DNA from 2 places in the Hyphomicrobium sp. DMF-1 genome. Region 1 is predicted to be linked to the other one. Evidence: predicted binding sites of a transcription regulator. Region 1 holds the regulator's gene; the other holds the start of a gene.

Region 1 (8,257 bases):
CTCCGCGATCGGAGCCGTTGTTACACCGCTCCAAGCGGGCGAAGCGCAAATGCCCAAGACGCTGATCATCGGCTACGACGAGGAAGGCAAGGTTGACGCCTCGGAGGAGGCTTGCCGCGCCTTCGTGACGTCAGTGGTCGAATGGGAGAAGCCGGAGGTCGATCAGGGCGTGAAGGACGTCTGCGCCATGCGCAAGCGTCACGTGGACGCCTACGCAGCGTTTCAGGCGGCTTATGCGAAGCTCCGCGCCGCGCTGGTGGATCAATCGCGCCTCGACGGAGCGGCTGCCGCCCAGCATCTCGCGCTGATGATCAAGAGTTGCATCGATCACAAATGGGGCCTCACCACAGGCGGGCACAACATCCGCCTCGACATGGTGCCGAACGAAATCGCGGCCGACTGCCTGACCCTCGGCCGCGACCTGATCGTCAAGGAAACGGCCTTTCTCAACGGCAACTAGGCGCCCTGCCGCCTAGCCTCCGTTGGTAAATGGCGCCCGACCCGCCGCGATGCGCCGTATTTCCGGGCCTCATTCGCTCTCCGATCGGCCAATTCGGGCAGGGCGCTTGATCTTTGCTTGATCCTCAGTCTTATCGATGTGGAAACTTCACCTTCCGAGGGGCTTTTCTGGGCCTTCGGACGCATCTGGTACGCGCTTCGACATGGCAGACATTCTCGAGAAGATCACCCAGTACAAGCGCGAAGAGGTTGCGCGTGCGCGCGAGGCCTTGCCGTTGCAGGTTCTTGCCGAGCTGGCGCGCAGTGCGCCCGCCGTGCGCCCGTTCGCTGCCGCGCTCGACGCGCGCCATCGCGCAGGCCAGACGGCGCTGATCGCCGAAATCAAGAAGGCCTCGCCGTCGAAAGGATTGATCCGCGAGGATTTCGATCCGCCGCAGCTCGCCCGCGCCTACGAGGCAGGCGGAGCGGCGTGCCTCTCGATCCTGACCGACGGTCCCTCGTTCCAGGGCGCGCCCGACTATCTCACCTCCGCGCGCGCGGCCGTCTCGCTGCCGGTGCTGCGCAAGGATTTCATGATCGACACCTATCAGGTGGTGGAAGCGCGCGCCTGGGGCGCAGACTGCATCCTGATCATCATGGCGGAGGTGGACGACGCACTCGCGGCGGACCTCGCCTCGGCTGCGCGCGACTGGGGCATGGACGCGATCGTGGAGGTGCACGACGGGGCCGAGCTCGATCGCGCCTTGAAGCTCGATTGCCGCCTCATCGGCATCAACAATCGCAATCTCAAGACGTTCGAGACGACGCTCGCCACCACAGAAGCGCTCGCCCCGCGCGTGCCGAAGGGCCGCATCGTCATCGGCGAGAGCGGCATCTTCACGCCGGCCGACATCAGCCGCCTGAAGTGCGCCGGCGTCGAGACCTTCCTGGTCGGCGAAAGTCTCATGCGCCAGGCCGACGTCACGGCGGCGACGCGCACCTTGCTCACGCCCGAGGCCGCCTGATGACGAAGCTCACCCATCTCGACGAAGCAGGCCGCGCCCGCATGGTGGACGTTGGCGCGAAAGACGTGACGAGCCGCACGGCCGTTGCGGAAGGCTTCATCGCGATGAAACCCGAGACGCTGGCGCTCATCCGCTCGGGTGGCGCGCCCAAGGGTGACGTGCTGGCCGCCGCGCGAATCGCGGGGATCATGGCCGCGAAGAAGACGAGCGAGCTCATTCCGCTGTGCCATCCGCTTGCGCTTACTAAAGCGGCCGTCGATTTCACGCCGTCTGAGACGCCGGCCGGCTTTCATATTCGCGCCGAAGTCAGCGTCACCGGGCAGACGGGCGTGGAGATGGAGGCCCTGACCGCCGTCTCCGTGGCCGGCCTCACGCTGTACGACATGCTGAAAGCGGTCGATCGCGGGATGGAGATCAGCGGCATTCGCCTCGCCTCGAAGACGGGTGGACGCTCCGGCACCTACGAAGCGCCCAAACGCGAAAGCGGATCCTGACGCCATGACACTTCTCTCCGCCGACGCTGCCCTCGCCCGTATCCTGGATGGCGTCGCGCCGCTTCCCGAGGAAACGGTTCCTGTCGAGCAGGCGGACGGGCGGGTGCTCGCACGCGATCTCGCGGCAACCCTCACGCAGCCGCCGTTCGATGCGTCGGCGATGGACGGCTATGCGGTGTACGGCGATGCGGCCGCTAAGCCGGGAGACCGCTGGACGGTGATCGGCGAGTCGGCGGCCGGCCGCGGCTTTGCGGGCTCCGCCGCTCCGGGTCAGGCGGTGCGCATCTTCACAGGCGCGCCCCTGCCCGCGGGCTGCGGCACCGTCGTGATCCAGGAAAACGTCGCGCGCGAGGGCTGCGACATCGTCGCGACGGATGCTACTCCGGCCAAGGGCAACATCCGGCCCGCGGGGGTGGATTTCGCAGCCGGCATCGTCGCGCTCCGGCGTGGGCGCCGCCTCGATCCTCATGCGCTGACACTCGCAGCCGCCATGGGGCACGCCTCGGTGCCGGTGACGCGCCGCCCTGTGGTCGCGATCCTGGCGACGGGAGACGAGCTCGTTCCGCCGGGCACGCAACCCGGTCCCGATCAAATCGTTTCGTCCAATCCAGTAGGTCTTGCGGCGCTGGTCGAGCGCGCGGGCGGCACGGCGCGGCTTCTCGGCATCGCGCCCGACCGCTTAGATGCTCTCGCCGCGCGTATTGCGGAAGCACGCGGAGCGGACGTGCTCGTCACGATCGGCGGCGCGTCGGTCGGCGACCATGATCTCGTGGGACCTGCCCTGCGCAAGGAAGGCATCGATCTCGCGTTCTGGAGGGTTGCGATCCGGCCGGGCAAACCGCTGATGTTCGGCCATCTCGGAAAGACGCGGGTGCTGGGGCTGCCGGGCAATCCGGTTTCCGCGCTCATCACCGCGCGGGTGTTCCTGGTGCCGCTCGTGCAGGTGATGACCGGGTTGCCTGCGGATGCACAGGAGCGCGAGACCGCGATCCTCACGCAGCCTCTCGACGCCAACGGTCCACGCCTTCATCTGATGCGCGCGAAGCTCGGCCGGAGGCACGACGGCCTGCTCACGGTGGCGCCCATGCCGTCACAGGACAGCTCGCTGCTGACGGCGCTCGCGGAGGCCAACTGCCTCATCCACCGGCCCGTGAATGCGCCCGCCGCCAAGCCCGGCGATACGGTGATCATCGAGCGCCTGCGCGACTGACCGGCTGATCCAGAACGTTGCACTTGCAGAACGTGGCGAGAACGATTAGCGTACATTCACGTTTTGTTTAGGTGAGTCTCGCGCAAAACGTTCGTGGTCGTCGTTTAGGGTTGAGGATCGTAACGGTCCCCCGCGAAAGGATAGCTGCGCGTTCGACGTTGAGGGGCCGGTCTTGCGCGACGCAGGAGCCTTGTCCATTCGAAATGGATGGCCCTTCGAAAGGGATGTTGGAGCGCCGCGTTGTTGGCGCCTCGGCGCGTGATCGGAACAGATATTTTATTGTCTTGGCCTCGCAATGAGGTCTCGCACGGGAGGCACGATGCTGACTTTGAAGCAGAAGGAGCTTTTGCTCTTCATTCATGAGCGCATGCAGGCCGATGGCGTGCCGCCTTCGTTCGACGAGATGAAAGACGCGCTCGACCTCAAATCCAAGTCGGGCATTCACCGCTTGATTACGGCCCTGGTGGAGCGGGGCTTCATCCGCCGCCTTCCTCATCGCGCCCGCGCCATCGAGGTGCTGAAGCTTCCGGAAAGCTCGACGGCCGCGTCTGCCGCCACTGTCGCGACGGTTGCAGCGGAACCCAGGCGGATCGGCTTCCAGCCGAGCGTGATCGAGGGCGCGAAAGCCCGCAACATCATGCCCCCGCCCTCTCATATGATCGACAGCCGAACGGTCTCGGTTCCGGTGATGGGCCGGATCGCTGCGGGCGTGCCGATCTCGGCGATCCAGAACCATACGCACGACATCGCCTGCCCGCCGGATCTGCTCACCAATGGCGAGCATTTCGCGCTGGAGGTGAAGGGCGACTCGATGATCGAAGCCGGCATTCACGACGGCGACACGGTGATCATCCGCCGCTGCGATACGGCCGAGAACGGCGACATCGTGGTGGCACTCGTCGAGCATGAGGAAGCGACCCTCAAGCGCCTGCGCAAGAAGGGCTCGACGATCGCGCTCGAGGCTGCAAATCCCGAATTCAAGACGCGCATTTTCGGTCCCGATCAGGTGGACATTCAGGGGCGCCTCGTGGGGCTCATCCGCCGCTACTAGTCGCGCTCGTCGTCCAACGGCATCTCTTCGGTGGGCTGGTCGCTCGATGGTGACCGGCCCATCGTGTTTTCCGGAGGCGTAACAGGGGCAGGGGCGCGGCGGGGCCTCAACGGGCGCTCTGTCCAAGGCCGCTCGCCCCTCCGGCTCGCGACCGTTTCCACCTTCTCGATCGCCGGTTTCTCGCTCCCCTGCGCCGTCGCAAGATAGATGGCGTGGGTGCCGTCGCGTCTCAACGTGGCGCGATCGAGGACGAGGCGCGGGTGTGCGCAACCCCGGGAGCGCTCGGATCCGCCGATCACGATGTCGGCCTTTTTGCAGTCTTCCGCCGCCGCGGACGGGTGGCGCTCGACGGCGAGCGTAAGTCCTCGCACACCGGCAATGCAGCCCACGCCATCGCAACGAAATGCCGTCCCGCGCATCACGTCGCGGGGGGCGCGCGCATCGCCATCGTGCTCGAGCCAGCGTGTCAACTCGAAGCTGCCAGAGCGTGAGCCCATGGCGGCGAGCGTGCCGTCGCTTGAGCGGAGAGCTACGAGCTCACCCCCGCGTCCGGCGAGGACGTCGGGACGCGGGTCATCTCCCGCCACGACGAGGCCCGCTCCGATGGCGGCGAGGCCGAGCATGCGCCACCGCGTCTGCCAGAGCGTGAGCCACAGGCCTCCCGCGATCATGAGGGCAAAGCTCATATCGGAGATCTTGGGAATGTGCATCACGGCGCCGGGCAGGCTCGCGACCCAGTGAGCGCTTGCGGACATGACGTCGATCCCCTTCGCCATGATCGCGAGGGGCAAGGCTTCGAGGCCGAAGGGCATCATCACGAGCGTCAGCAGCGCCGCCGGCATGACGATCAGGTTGCAGATCGGAACCGATATCAAGTTCGCGAGCAGCGCATACTGCTGGCTGCGGTGGAAGTGATAGGCGCCGATGGGCGCGACGGCGAGGCTTGCGATCACGGTGGAGAGCACGATGCCGCCGAGGAAGAACGCGACGGGGCGAAGCCAGCCCGCAAGCTCCCGCTCACTCGATTGCGACCGCGCCGTCTCATAGGCGGCGATGAGCGACACGACGGCCGCAAACGACATCTGGAACCCGGCGTCGAGCAGGCTTTCGGGCATGACGGCGAGAACGACGAACGCCGCGATCGCGACGTTGCGCATGGCAAGGGCCTGCCGGTCCAGCATCACGGCGGCGAACATGATCGCGATCATGAGAAACGCGCGCTGGGTGGCGACGGACTGACCGGAGATGAGAAGATAGCTGGCCGCGCCGGCGAGCGCTGCGGCGGCTGCCCATTTCTTCGTGGGGAAGCGCAGCGCGATGGCCGGAAACGCGGCGAGCAGAATGCGGATGGACGCGAACACCGCGCCCGCCATGATCACCATGTGCAGACCTGAAATGGAGAGAATGTGCACGAGGCCGGAGTCGCGATAGGCGTCGTTGGTGGCCTCCGTGATGGCGCCGCGCTCCCCGGTGATGAGTGATACGGCGATGGCGCCGGTTTCGCCCGGTACGGCGGCGCGTATGCGCTCCCCGATGCCCTGGCGCAGGCGCTCGAGGGCATCGCGCGCGTTCTGGACGAGGCTCTGGTCGCGCGCCTCCGCCTGCGCGATGATTTCGGCTGGGGCGATGGCGTAACCGGTCGCTCCCAGACGTTGGAACCAGGCCGTGCGGGCAAAGTCGTAGCCGCCCGGCAGTGCGGGGACGGAGGGCGGGCGCAGCGTCGCGCGCAGGCGCACGAGGTCTCCGGGCTTCAAGCCCTCGCGCTCGATCATCACGCGGATGCGGACGCGTTCGGGGCGATCCCCGGGGGCGAGCCCCTTGATGTCGGTCACGCGCAGGGTGATGCGCTCGCCGCGGGCCGGTCTCGGCTCGATCAGCTCGACGATCCCTTTCACCTCGGCCCGGCGGATCTCGTGGCCGAGTACGGGTGCGCGGGTCCATTCGGTGCGCAGCTTGGCGAGGGTGAAGCCGAGGGATGCGGTCAGTACGCCCAGCGCCAGGATGGACAAGAGACCCGCCTTGCGGCTCGCGCTCGCGAGACCCAGCGCCATCATGGGGAGCGCCAGCGCTATCCAGAGGCTTGGCTCGTGCGCGCGGGCAAAGTAGATCGCGATGCCGGTGCCGAGGGCGACGGGGGTCCACACGAACCAGCGGGCACGCTCGCGTTCGAGGCTTTCCCGCAGCCCGCCCGCCTGCGCCAGAACAGGCGAGATCCGCCGCCAGGCCGCGGCGAGCGTGCCTTCCCGCCCTGCACTCTCGGGAGAAACGTCCAATCCCGCCCCCTGCCCCGCGCGTACCTGCCTTGCCCTAGGCCTTTGATTCCGATCTCTTCTTCGCTCGCGAGCCCAGGCCGCTCTTTTCGGCAAGCACACTAGTCTCGCCTTGTGCGGCTATGCTACATGGCGAGCCAATTCACACCAACCCGAGCCGATCATCCATGACCGAGTCCAAACGAACGCCGCCCGGCGCTCCCGTCGTGCGTTTCGCCCCTTCGCCCACCGGCTATCTGCATATCGGCGGTGCGCGCACGGCGCTTTTCAATTGGCTCTACGCCAAGCGCACGGGCGGCACGTTCCTGCTCCGGATCGAGGATACGGACCGCGAGCGGAACAATCCCGAGGCCGTGGCCGCGATCCTGGACGGCGTGCGGTGGCTCGGGCTCGAATGGGACGGCGAGCCGGTCTCGCAGTTCTCGCGTGCGGATCGCCATCGCGAGGTGGCGCTGGCCCTGCTCGAACGTGGCGGCGCCTATCGCTGCTATCTGACGGCAGCCGAGATCGACCAGATGCGGAAGGACGCGGAAGCTGAGAAGCGTCCGCTCACCATTCGCTCACCCTGGCGCGATCGCGATCCGTCGGAGGCACCGGCCGGTCAGCCGTACACGATCCGGCTCAAGGCGCCGCGCGAAGGCGAGACGGTGGTCGAGGATCATGTGCAGGGCCGTGTCGTGTTCCAGAACAAGGAACTCGACGACCTGATCATCCTCAGAAGCGACGGTAACCCGACCTACAATCTCGCCGTGGTTGTGGACGATCACGACATGGGCGTGACGCACGTCATTCGCGGCGTGGATCACCTGACCAACGCCGCACGCCAGTCGCAGATCTATCTCGGCATGGGATGGGCGATCCCCGAATGGGCGCACGTGCCGCTGATCCATGGCGCGGACGGCGCCAAGCTTTCGAAGCGGCATGGCGCTCAGGGCGTCGAGGAATACCGCGCCATGGGCTATCTGCCGGTGGCGCTGCGCAACTATCTTGTGCGTCTCGGCTGGAGCCATGGTGACGACGAGATCATTTCGACGGAAGATCTCATCCGCTGGTTCGACATCGACGACATCAACAAGAGCGCAGCACGCTTCGACTTCAAGAAGCTCGACGATCTCAACGGTCATTATTTGCGCACAACGCCCGATTCCGAGCTGCTTGCCGGAATTCAGGGCATCCTGCCTCATCTCGATTTCGCAGCCCTCTCGGCGATCGCCGTCGATCCCAAGGCGCCGATCAGATCCGACATCGCGCTCGCCCGCGAGGTCGCGGCCCAGGTGCCGGGCGTCACCACAGGGCCGGAGCTGGCGCGCCGCTTCGAGGCCAAGGGATGGGAGCGTCTGCTCCAGGCCCTGCCTTCTCTGAAAGAGCGAGCCAAGACGCTTGCGGAGCTTGTCGGTCAAGCGCTTTTCATCGTGGCCGAGCGCCCCCTTAGTCTAGATGACAAGGCCCAGAAGCTGATGGATGCTGAGGCTCGGGCGATTCTGACGGCTCTCGTGCCGCGTTTCGAAGCCTCCGCCGAATGGACCCCGGGTGCGCTCGAGGCTCTTGTTCGCACGTATGCGGAGGAAACAGGCACGAAGCTCGGCAAGGTTGCTCAGCCGCTGCGCTCCGCCCTCACCGGACGCACGGTTTCGCCGCCCGTGTTCGATGTCATGAGCGTTCTCGGGCGTGAGGAAACCCTCGCCCGGCTTGGCGAACAAATTCGCTGAAGCCGCTTCACAAGCTTCGCTACTTCGTCATTTCGTAGAATTGCATTTCCGCTATACTGC
Region 2 (8,257 bases), 400 kb from region 1:
GGCGAGTTTAGCCGACCGATCCCCGCCCCTGCAATCCTGGCGCGGCGAAAGGCACGTCTCCTCCCCAATTATGTCCGTGATTCGAGCGCCTTGGCAGGATTTTCTCCCCTGTGCGTTTGGACGCACGCCTGCCAAAAAGTGGTGCTTTCTTGGAACCCGTGCTTGTAAGACGCGTATCGTCCCATCACGTACAAGACGCATACTGTTCCAAGGACCTGAAACCGCATGAAACACATTTCGCTTCTCGCTGCCGGCCTTCTCGTGGCAACCCCGCTGGCAGCCACCCTTTCCTGGGCCGATACCGTCTTCGTCCCCGCCCAGACCGATGCCCAATACCTCGCGAAGGATCACCTGATCGGTGCGAAGGTTCACGGCAAAGAAGGCACCATCGTCGGCGACGTCGAGGATCTGATCATCAACGACCAGAATCAGGTCGTCGGCGTTGTTATGGGCACCGGCGGCTATCTCGGATGGGCCGAGAAGAAGGTTGGCGTCGACCTCTCCTCCCTGAAGTTCGAGGAGAAGGACGGAAAGCTCTTCGTATCCCTGCCGGACCTGACCAAGGAAACGCTCGACACCGCGCCGGAATTCCAGCGCAAGAAGCCTGCGAAGTCGCTGCTCGAGCGCGCGAAGGAGAAGGTCAACGAGTTCTCCGACAAGTCGAAGCCCCAGCTCGACGACGCCAAGCAGAAGGCTCAGGAGGCTCTCGACAAGGCGAAGGAGGCAGCCGCGCCCGCCATCGAGAAGGCCAAGGAGGCCGTCTCGGGCGCGATCGATTCCGCCAAGGAGGCGGTCGACAGCGCCACCAAGCCGAGCGAGCCTGCACCCGCTCCCGAGGCTCCGGCAACCCCGGCACCGAGCGAGCCAGCTCCGGCCACTCCGGCACCCTGATCGGCACTTGAGCCTTTAAGGTTTGCGAAGCCTGCCGCGTGTAACCATGCGGCAGGCTTTTGCATGAGGCGCCTTCCGGGCCGGCACAAACCGGCCTAAACACGAGCGAGAGCACGGGATCGAGGGAGAGGCACGTGGCAGCGGGTGGCTCGACAGGCGTCGTCGTCGTTGCACTGGTCTGCAATCTCGGGATCGCCGTCGCGAAATTCGCAGCCGCCGCCTGGACCGGCTCGTCGGCCATGCTATCGGAGGCGATCCACTCCCTCGTCGACACCGGAAACCAGGTGCTGCTCCTGCACGGCATCCGGCGCTCCGAGCGGCCCGCCGATGCCGTCCACCCCTTCGGCTATTCGAAAGAGCTCTATTTCTGGAGCTTCGTCGTCGCGATCCTGCTGTTCTCGCTGGGCGCGGGCGTTGCCATTTACGAGGGCGTCGAGAAGCTGCTCGACCCGCACCCCATCACCGACCCCATCGTCAACTACGTGGTTCTCGCCGTCGCCTTCCTCCTCGAAGGCATCTCCGCCGCGCGTGCCATCAAGGAGTTCAACCGCCGGCGCGGCGATACGCCCGTATTCCGCGCGCTCCGCGGCTCGAAGGACCCCGCCCTCTTCACGGTGTTGCTGGAGGATGCGGCCGCGCTCGCGGGCCTCACGATCGCGACCCTCGGCATCTCCATCTCGCATCTCACCGGCTCGCCCACGGCCGACGGCTACGCCTCCGTCGCGATCGGCCTCCTGCTCGGCGCCGTCGCCGCCTTCATGAGCATCGAGATCCGCAGCCTCATTGTGGGCGAGGCGGCCTCTCCCGCCGTGCTGCACGACATCCGCGCCGCCATCGCGGCCGAGCGTGGCGTCGGACGCACCATCAGCGCCATCAACGAGATCCGCAGCATGCATCTCGGTCCCACCGATATCCTGGTGGTGGCCAGCGTCGATTTCGAGGATCAGGCGACCGCGGCCGCCATCGAGGAGGCGACCTCCCGCATCGAGCGCACCATCAAGGCGCAGCACCCGGCCGTTCGGCGCTTCTTCCTGGAAGGCCAGTCGATGCAGGATCACGCCCGCGCCGAGAGGGCGATGACCTCGCCCGGTGGCTCACCAGCCGAGACCGCTCAGGCTCCAGCCTCGCCAGCCCAAACCTTGCCGGCGAAGCAACCCGCCGCCCGGCCACAGGCACCTGCCGCGACACTCACCCTCGCGAGCGATCCGGCGCCCGCAAAACCGCTGAGCCGCAAAGAGCGCAAGCGCCAGAAGAAGCGGCACTAGCGCCGCTCCGGCGAAGGGGATGCCGGTTCGTCGAAAGCAATAGCGGCCGATCTAAAAACGAAAGCGCGCGATCCGAGCTCATCGGTTCGCACGCTCCTGCACCGTTTCGACCATCTTCGGAGCCTCGGAAGCGGCGTATCAGCCCCCGTGCCCTACACTCTCACACGTGCTGCCTGCTTCCGGCTGCCCGCTGCCGTCCCATTAGAACGGAATCTCGTCGTCGAACGGCTTGTCCATGCCGCCACCGCCCTTGGAGCCGCCGCCGCTGCTGCGGGGCGAGCGCTTGGCTTCGCCGCCGCCACCGAACCCGCCGCCGCTGCTGCCACCGCCAAAGCCGCCGCTGTCCCCGCCGTAGTCAGACTGGCCACCTTCGGCGAGGCCGCTCCCGCCTGCGCGGCCATCCAGCATGGTGAGCTGGCCGTTGAAACCCTGCAGCACGACTTCCGTGGAGTAGCGCTCCTGGCCCTGCTGGTCCTGCCACTTGCGGGTCTGAAGCTGGCCCTCGACGTACACCTTCGATCCCTTGCGCAGATACTGCTCGGCGACCTTGCAAAGGTTCTCGTTGAAGATGACGACCGAGTGCCACTCGGTCTTCTCGCGGCGCTCCCCGCTGTTTCTGTCCTTCCAGGTCTCACTGGTGGCGATCCGGAGGTTGGCGATCGGACGCCCGTCCTGCGTGCGGCGGATCTCGGGATCACGCCCGAGGTTTCCGACCAGGATCACCTTGTTGACCGATCCAGCCATATCGAACTCCTTGTTCTTTCGCTTGCGAACGCCTGCAGAGCCGGCGCATCGATGGCCGCCTCGCCGCGGCACCCTCTGCCCGCGACCGGCGACTCAAGTTGCAGCACCCTACCCGTAATAGTGACCCGCCGGGAAACCCGTCGGCGGTTGTCCCCAAAGCTTTCTCCACTGGTGCCACGAAGTTAGGACGGAAACGTTCGCACCAGTTCCGCGCTCGCCGTCGCTTTTCGACCACCCGCGCTGGCGAAATCGCCACAGTTCTTGTTACGTTCTACATCCCGAACGGCGTCTTGGCAACAGCGCAGCCCATCCGCGACCGCCAGTCAGCCTCCGCGCGCGATGTCGGCGGCCGCCGAAAGATCCTTCAGCGTTTTCGGTGCCACCGTCTTCGAAGCCGGGCAGTCCTCGGTCTTGAGGCGGTCGTAGATCGCCGTCAGGTCGCCGCGGAATTCCTGCCGCTGCGCGCGCCGCGCGACGCCCGTCGCCACCGAGCCGTTGCTCCACCGCGGGCGGCACTGCAGCCGCATCAGGTAGTCCGTGATACGCGTCCGGTAGGCATCCGCCACGGGCTGGGCGCCGTTGGAGGCGAGCCCCTGCCACTGCGCGAAATCCGGCGTCGACTCCCACTTGGCCACCTCCGGCAGGTTGACCAGCGGCTCCACCTGCTCCGCGACGCGCGCCTTCACACGCCGGCTCAGGATGCGCTCCAGCGAATACTTGATGTCAGAGACGTCGGTCTCCGTCATCGCCGTGACGGCAACGCCCGAAAGGTCCGCCAGCCCTTCCGGGTCGACGGTCGGCGGCACCGTCCGCCACACCTTGGCCTCTCGCAAGTCAGCGCCGGTGATGCTGGCGCCGATGAGATCGGCCCCGCGCAGAGACGCGCGATAGAGCACGGCCCCGTCGAGCTTGGCGTCACGCAGCTCCGCGAGATCGAGATGCGCGTAGCTCAGCACCGCGCCCGTCATGTCGGCGCTCGAGAAATCCGCCGCGAGCAGGTGCGCACCCGTGAGATCCGCCCCTTGCAGGTTGGCCACCAGGAAATTAGCGCCCTGCGCCTGCACGCCGCCCGTGAGATCCGCCTTGTCGAGCCGGGCCGACGAGAAGTTCGCGCCCTGCAGAAGCGAATAGGGAAGCTCGGCCCCTTCGAGGCGGGCTTCGTCGAGCTTTGCGCCGCGAAGGTCGACGCCGGTCATGTGTGCGCCGTCGAGCCGCGCACGCGTGAACACCGCCCGCCGCGCCGTCGTGCAATTCGCCGCCTGCCGATCCTCGGTGAGGATGAGCTGCATCGCATCCGCGCACGCGAGCCACGCGCCGCGAAGATCGGCGCCGATGAGAGACGCCCCGCGCAGATCCGCTCCCGTGAGGTCCGCCTGGTGCAGGTCCGAGCGGTCGAGCTTCGCGAAACGGAGATCGCGGTCGCGCAGGCTGATGCTGGGCTCGCCCGGCGTCTGTTCCTTGTCCACCACGAGATCGGTATCGATCACCTCGAGATTGCGCTTGAAAATGCCGAGCAGCGATCCTTCGGATCCGAACGTCAGCAGCGGCACCGCATACCCAGCCACGTAGCGCGGCCGCTCGCCCACCTCGTCCTCGTTGTTGAAGCCGAGCATGCGCTGCGTGGTTCGGTCGAGTTGCTCGCCCGGGATCGTCGCGAAGAAGAACGAGAAGATCCACACCGCCAGAAGCACCACGATGGTGGCGACAAAGCTCACCGGATGTGCCGACGTGGTCCGCAGGAACGCCTGCATGAACGACGTCTCGGCCCGCATCAGGAACACGCCGATGGAGATCAGCATGGCGATGTCGACCAGAAGCGCCACGCGATGCGTCCACGTGATGGCCACATCGTGGTACGGCAGGAACACCACCTGGATGTAGATGAGCAGCACCACCGGCAGCACCACCAGCGTCAGCCAGCTCATGCCATGCAGGAACGCGCTCATCACGCGGCTCCGGTACGGCCCCGCGATCGCCTGCACGAAGAAGAAGTTGTTGAGCTCGAGCCGGAGCGGATGCGTGCGCTTGTCCGTCGCTTCGAGCAGCCGGATGGCGTAGTCGAACTCCAGCGTCTCGCGTGCGAGCAGCGTGAGCTGCGACACGAGCCCCAGGTGCATCAGCACGAGTACGATCGGCGCGAACTGGAAAAACTGCTTGAGCTGAATATTGACCTGAAGGATCGGCAGGGAAACCGGCGTTTCGAGCAGCAGATCCTTATGCGTGACGCCTGCTACAGCGATCACCAGGTAGGCCATTATGGCGAGGAAGATCAGCCAGCCCGTATGCGCGGTGTCGCTCGAGCTGTTCACCGCCTCGAGCAGACTGTACGGGTTGACCGGCGTTTCACCCTCTGGCGCGCCACGAGCCAAATCCGTCATTCCGGGAACCCTCGATAAGATACGGGTACTGACATGCGCCGACATTAAAGGAGAAAGTGTGTCCGGAGGCCAGGGCACCAGGTCCCGGCCTGCAGCACTTTTCTTTCGGATTGTTGCCCCCTGGACGCAAAAAGCACGCACCTCGAGTGCCTAGTCCTTTGGCAACACAGGCTTTGGCCGTTGCCGTGGGCGAGAAGGGGCGATAACAGGAAGAGAAGGGTGGTGGATGCGGGGCGCCCGAGGTTGCGCGCAGAGGAAGCCAAGCACGCCGGCCGCTCGCCCCCGCTCACCCGTCAAGCCACAAACCTCGAAACGGATATCTCTCGCGTGTACGACTGTAAGAAGTGCCCCGGGTATTGCTGCTCCTACCCGCTCATTGCGCTCGACAAGCGAGACGTCGAGCGTCTCGCCCGTCATCACGGCATGGAGTTCGAGGAGGCCCGCCGCGCCTTCACGCGCGAGGCCCACGGGCGCAAGTACGCCATGAAGCGCAAGAAGGACCGCCACTTCGGCGCCATCTGCCGCTTCTTCGATACCATGAAGCGCCGCTGCACCATCTACGAGGCACGCCCCTCGGTCTGCCGCTCGTTCCCCGGCAAGGGCCGCTGCGGCTACTACGACTTCCTCACCTTCGAGCGCCGCTCACAGGAAGACCCGACCTGGGTTGCCGTAACAACGAACCGTTAAAGCTTGCTTCGTCGGGACAACAGAAAATAAACACGGAAAATCAAGCAAATGAATTACAGAGATAACTCTGCATAGGAGCAATTTTAAGTAAATTGTTAAACATACATTATTTATGATGCCATCTACGCCCCAGAATGGTATCTGGCGGCCGCGCCCGCGGAAGGCCAACGGTTGAGTGAGCAACGGCCCCGCCGCATGACCAGGGAGACGACCATGAGCCTCATGACGCGCGCCGTAGCCGCTTTCGCCGTGCTTACCGTCGCGGCCATTCCGGTTGCAGCACTCACCATCAAGAACACCTCCGGCAAGGAGGTCTCGGTCGGCGTCGACAACGGATCCGAGGAGGCCGTCTATCAGATCCCGGCCGGCGGCTCCGTGGACGTGACGCAGGATTGCAGCTCCGAATGCGCCGTGACCGGCCCGTGGGGCTTCTCGCGCCTCGTCGCCCAGAACGCCACCATCTCCACCGATGGTGACTCGCTCGTCACCGCCACCGCCGCGCCGCCCGCCCAGGGCTTGGTTCCGCAGAACCCTGTCGCCGAGCCGGCAGACGCCCAGGCCACGGCCGCTACGGCGCCCGATGCCGCGCCCGCCAAGGCCGCCCCCGCGAAGGCCCGCAGCAAGCGCGCGAACAAGCCGCGCTCCTCGAAGCAGGCCCAGAAAGGCCCCGGCGCCGGCAGCTTCCAGATGCTCTTCGAGGGCCCCAAGAAGTAAGCGCGCGCCGCGAGCACCGCATAAAAAACAAATCCGCGGACCGGTATCCGGTCCGCGGATTTTTCATTTCATGGTGGGGAAGACCGCGAGGCTAGCCCGCGGCCGTGCACTTCGTTTCGCACGGCACCTCCTCGCGCTTGTCCACCGTGCCGCGCATCGGCGACATGACCTCGCGATAGCATTTGCCGCCTTCCTTCACCACGCGCACGAGTTGCGTCTTGCTCACGAGCGACTGGCAGACGACCTCGAGGCTCTGCGCAACGCGCACGCCTTGCGGCAAAGCGCCATCGGCACGCGCGGCGCCGATAAAGAGATCGATGAAGCTCGATGAGGGCGGCTCGCCCGGCTTCTGAAGCTGATTGTAGGCAATCCACTCGTAGGTCGCTTTTCCATCAGGCGTCGAGACCTTGAGCGAGATGTCGCCCGTGCTCGCACACGCCCCCGCATCGACCTTCGTTCCCTGCGAGGTGGAAAGCGCCTTGTAGTCGATCTTGCAGTCGATGTTGCGTTCCCAGATCTCGTACTGCTGCAAGCGGTGCGAGACCTGCGTGAACGGAACCTTGTACTGCCAGGCATGATAGGCGGTGATTGCGGTCGGGACCGCGCCCACGATCGTCACCACCAGCGCCGCCGTCTTGAGAAACGGAACGAAGCGCTGCACCGGGCCAAGATGCTGATCGTCGCCCATAGCTCGCTCTGTCATCGGTATCGTTCCCTCGGATATCGTTGCTTGATACGTCATGCACGGCCTGCTTCGTTACGCGAAGTCTCACGCCGGGATGTGACACAGGCTCCCTGAACCGCCGTTGAGCGGAAAGTTCATCTGGCGTTCAGCCCGCCTCTAGGCAGGCGAAGTTAGCGCGCGCGGCGCGCCCTTACCATCGAGTTTACTTAAGCGTAAGGCGCCTTGCAGGCGCCTCGTCCGCGCATACCTGAAAAACACGGTTCCCCCTCGCCTGATCACCCCACAGGCCCGCCACCGAATGGGAGTTCGTCCATGCGCACATCCATGTCATGCCTCGCCCTCTTTCTGATGCTCGCCCCAGCGGTTCCACCCGCGGTCGCCGCCCCCGTGGTCCCGAACGATCCGGCCGTCGCCTCCTCGGACGACGGCAAGTATTTCGACGCTGCGGGCAATCCTACGTACAAGATCGGCAAGAACGGCGAGGTGGACTGGTACACCTTCTCGGGCTACCGCCGCTTCAATGGCTCATGCGAGGTCTGCCACGGCTTCGACGGCTCCGGATCGAGTTTTGCCCCGGACCTCACGGATTCCCTCAAGTCCATGTCGTACGACGATTTCGTGAAGACCGTCGTCGGCGGAAAGCAGGCCGTGAACACCGCCCAGGCGCTCGTCATGCCCGCCTTCGGCACGAACAAGAACGTGATGTGCTACCTCGACGACATCTACGTTTACCTGCGCGCCCGCGCCAACGGCGCTCTCGGCTCCGGCCGGCCGGCCGCCAACGCGCCGAAACCGAAAACGGCAGCCGACAATGAAAACGCGTGCATGGGACCATGAGCCCAAAAGGCTTTTAAATAGAAGCCAAAGCCTCCATTTCAACACGCAAAATCGCG

Evidence for each region. The regulator LexA, encoded in region 1, represses DNA repair genes until DNA is damaged. The targets are predictions, from matches to a motif close to TGTTCNNNNTGTGTTCNG.
Region 2: a site for LexA is predicted at 3,157-3,174, ahead of PE058_RS10520 (single-stranded DNA-binding protein). Genes of this name have one in related genera too.

Annotation. Positions count from the first base shown of each region.
Region 1 is NZ_CP115706.1:2,693,251-2,701,507, forward strand. Features, by position in the region: gene PE058_RS12265 (hypothetical protein) at 1-460, shown strand, start outside; gene trpC (indole-3-glycerol phosphate synthase TrpC) at 663-1,463, shown strand; gene moaC (cyclic pyranopterin monophosphate synthase MoaC) at 1,463-1,957, shown strand; gene PE058_RS12280 (molybdopterin molybdotransferase MoeA) at 1,962-3,167, shown strand; gene lexA (transcriptional repressor LexA) at 3,487-4,218, shown strand; gene PE058_RS12290 (ComEC/Rec2 family competence protein) at 4,215-6,491, opposite strand; gene gltX (glutamate--tRNA ligase) at 6,656-8,197, shown strand.
Region 2 is NZ_CP115706.1:2,293,667-2,301,923, reverse strand. Features, by position in the region: gene PE058_RS10530 (PRC-barrel domain-containing protein) at 226-891, shown strand; gene PE058_RS10525 (cation diffusion facilitator family transporter) at 1,026-2,156, shown strand; gene PE058_RS10520 (single-stranded DNA-binding protein) at 2,358-2,900, opposite strand; gene PE058_RS10515 (pentapeptide repeat-containing protein) at 3,224-5,278, opposite strand; gene PE058_RS10510 (YkgJ family cysteine cluster protein) at 5,606-5,965, shown strand; gene PE058_RS10505 (hypothetical protein) at 6,179-6,679, shown strand; gene PE058_RS10500 (hypothetical protein) at 6,771-7,382, opposite strand; gene PE058_RS10495 (c-type cytochrome, methanol metabolism-related) at 7,713-8,201, shown strand.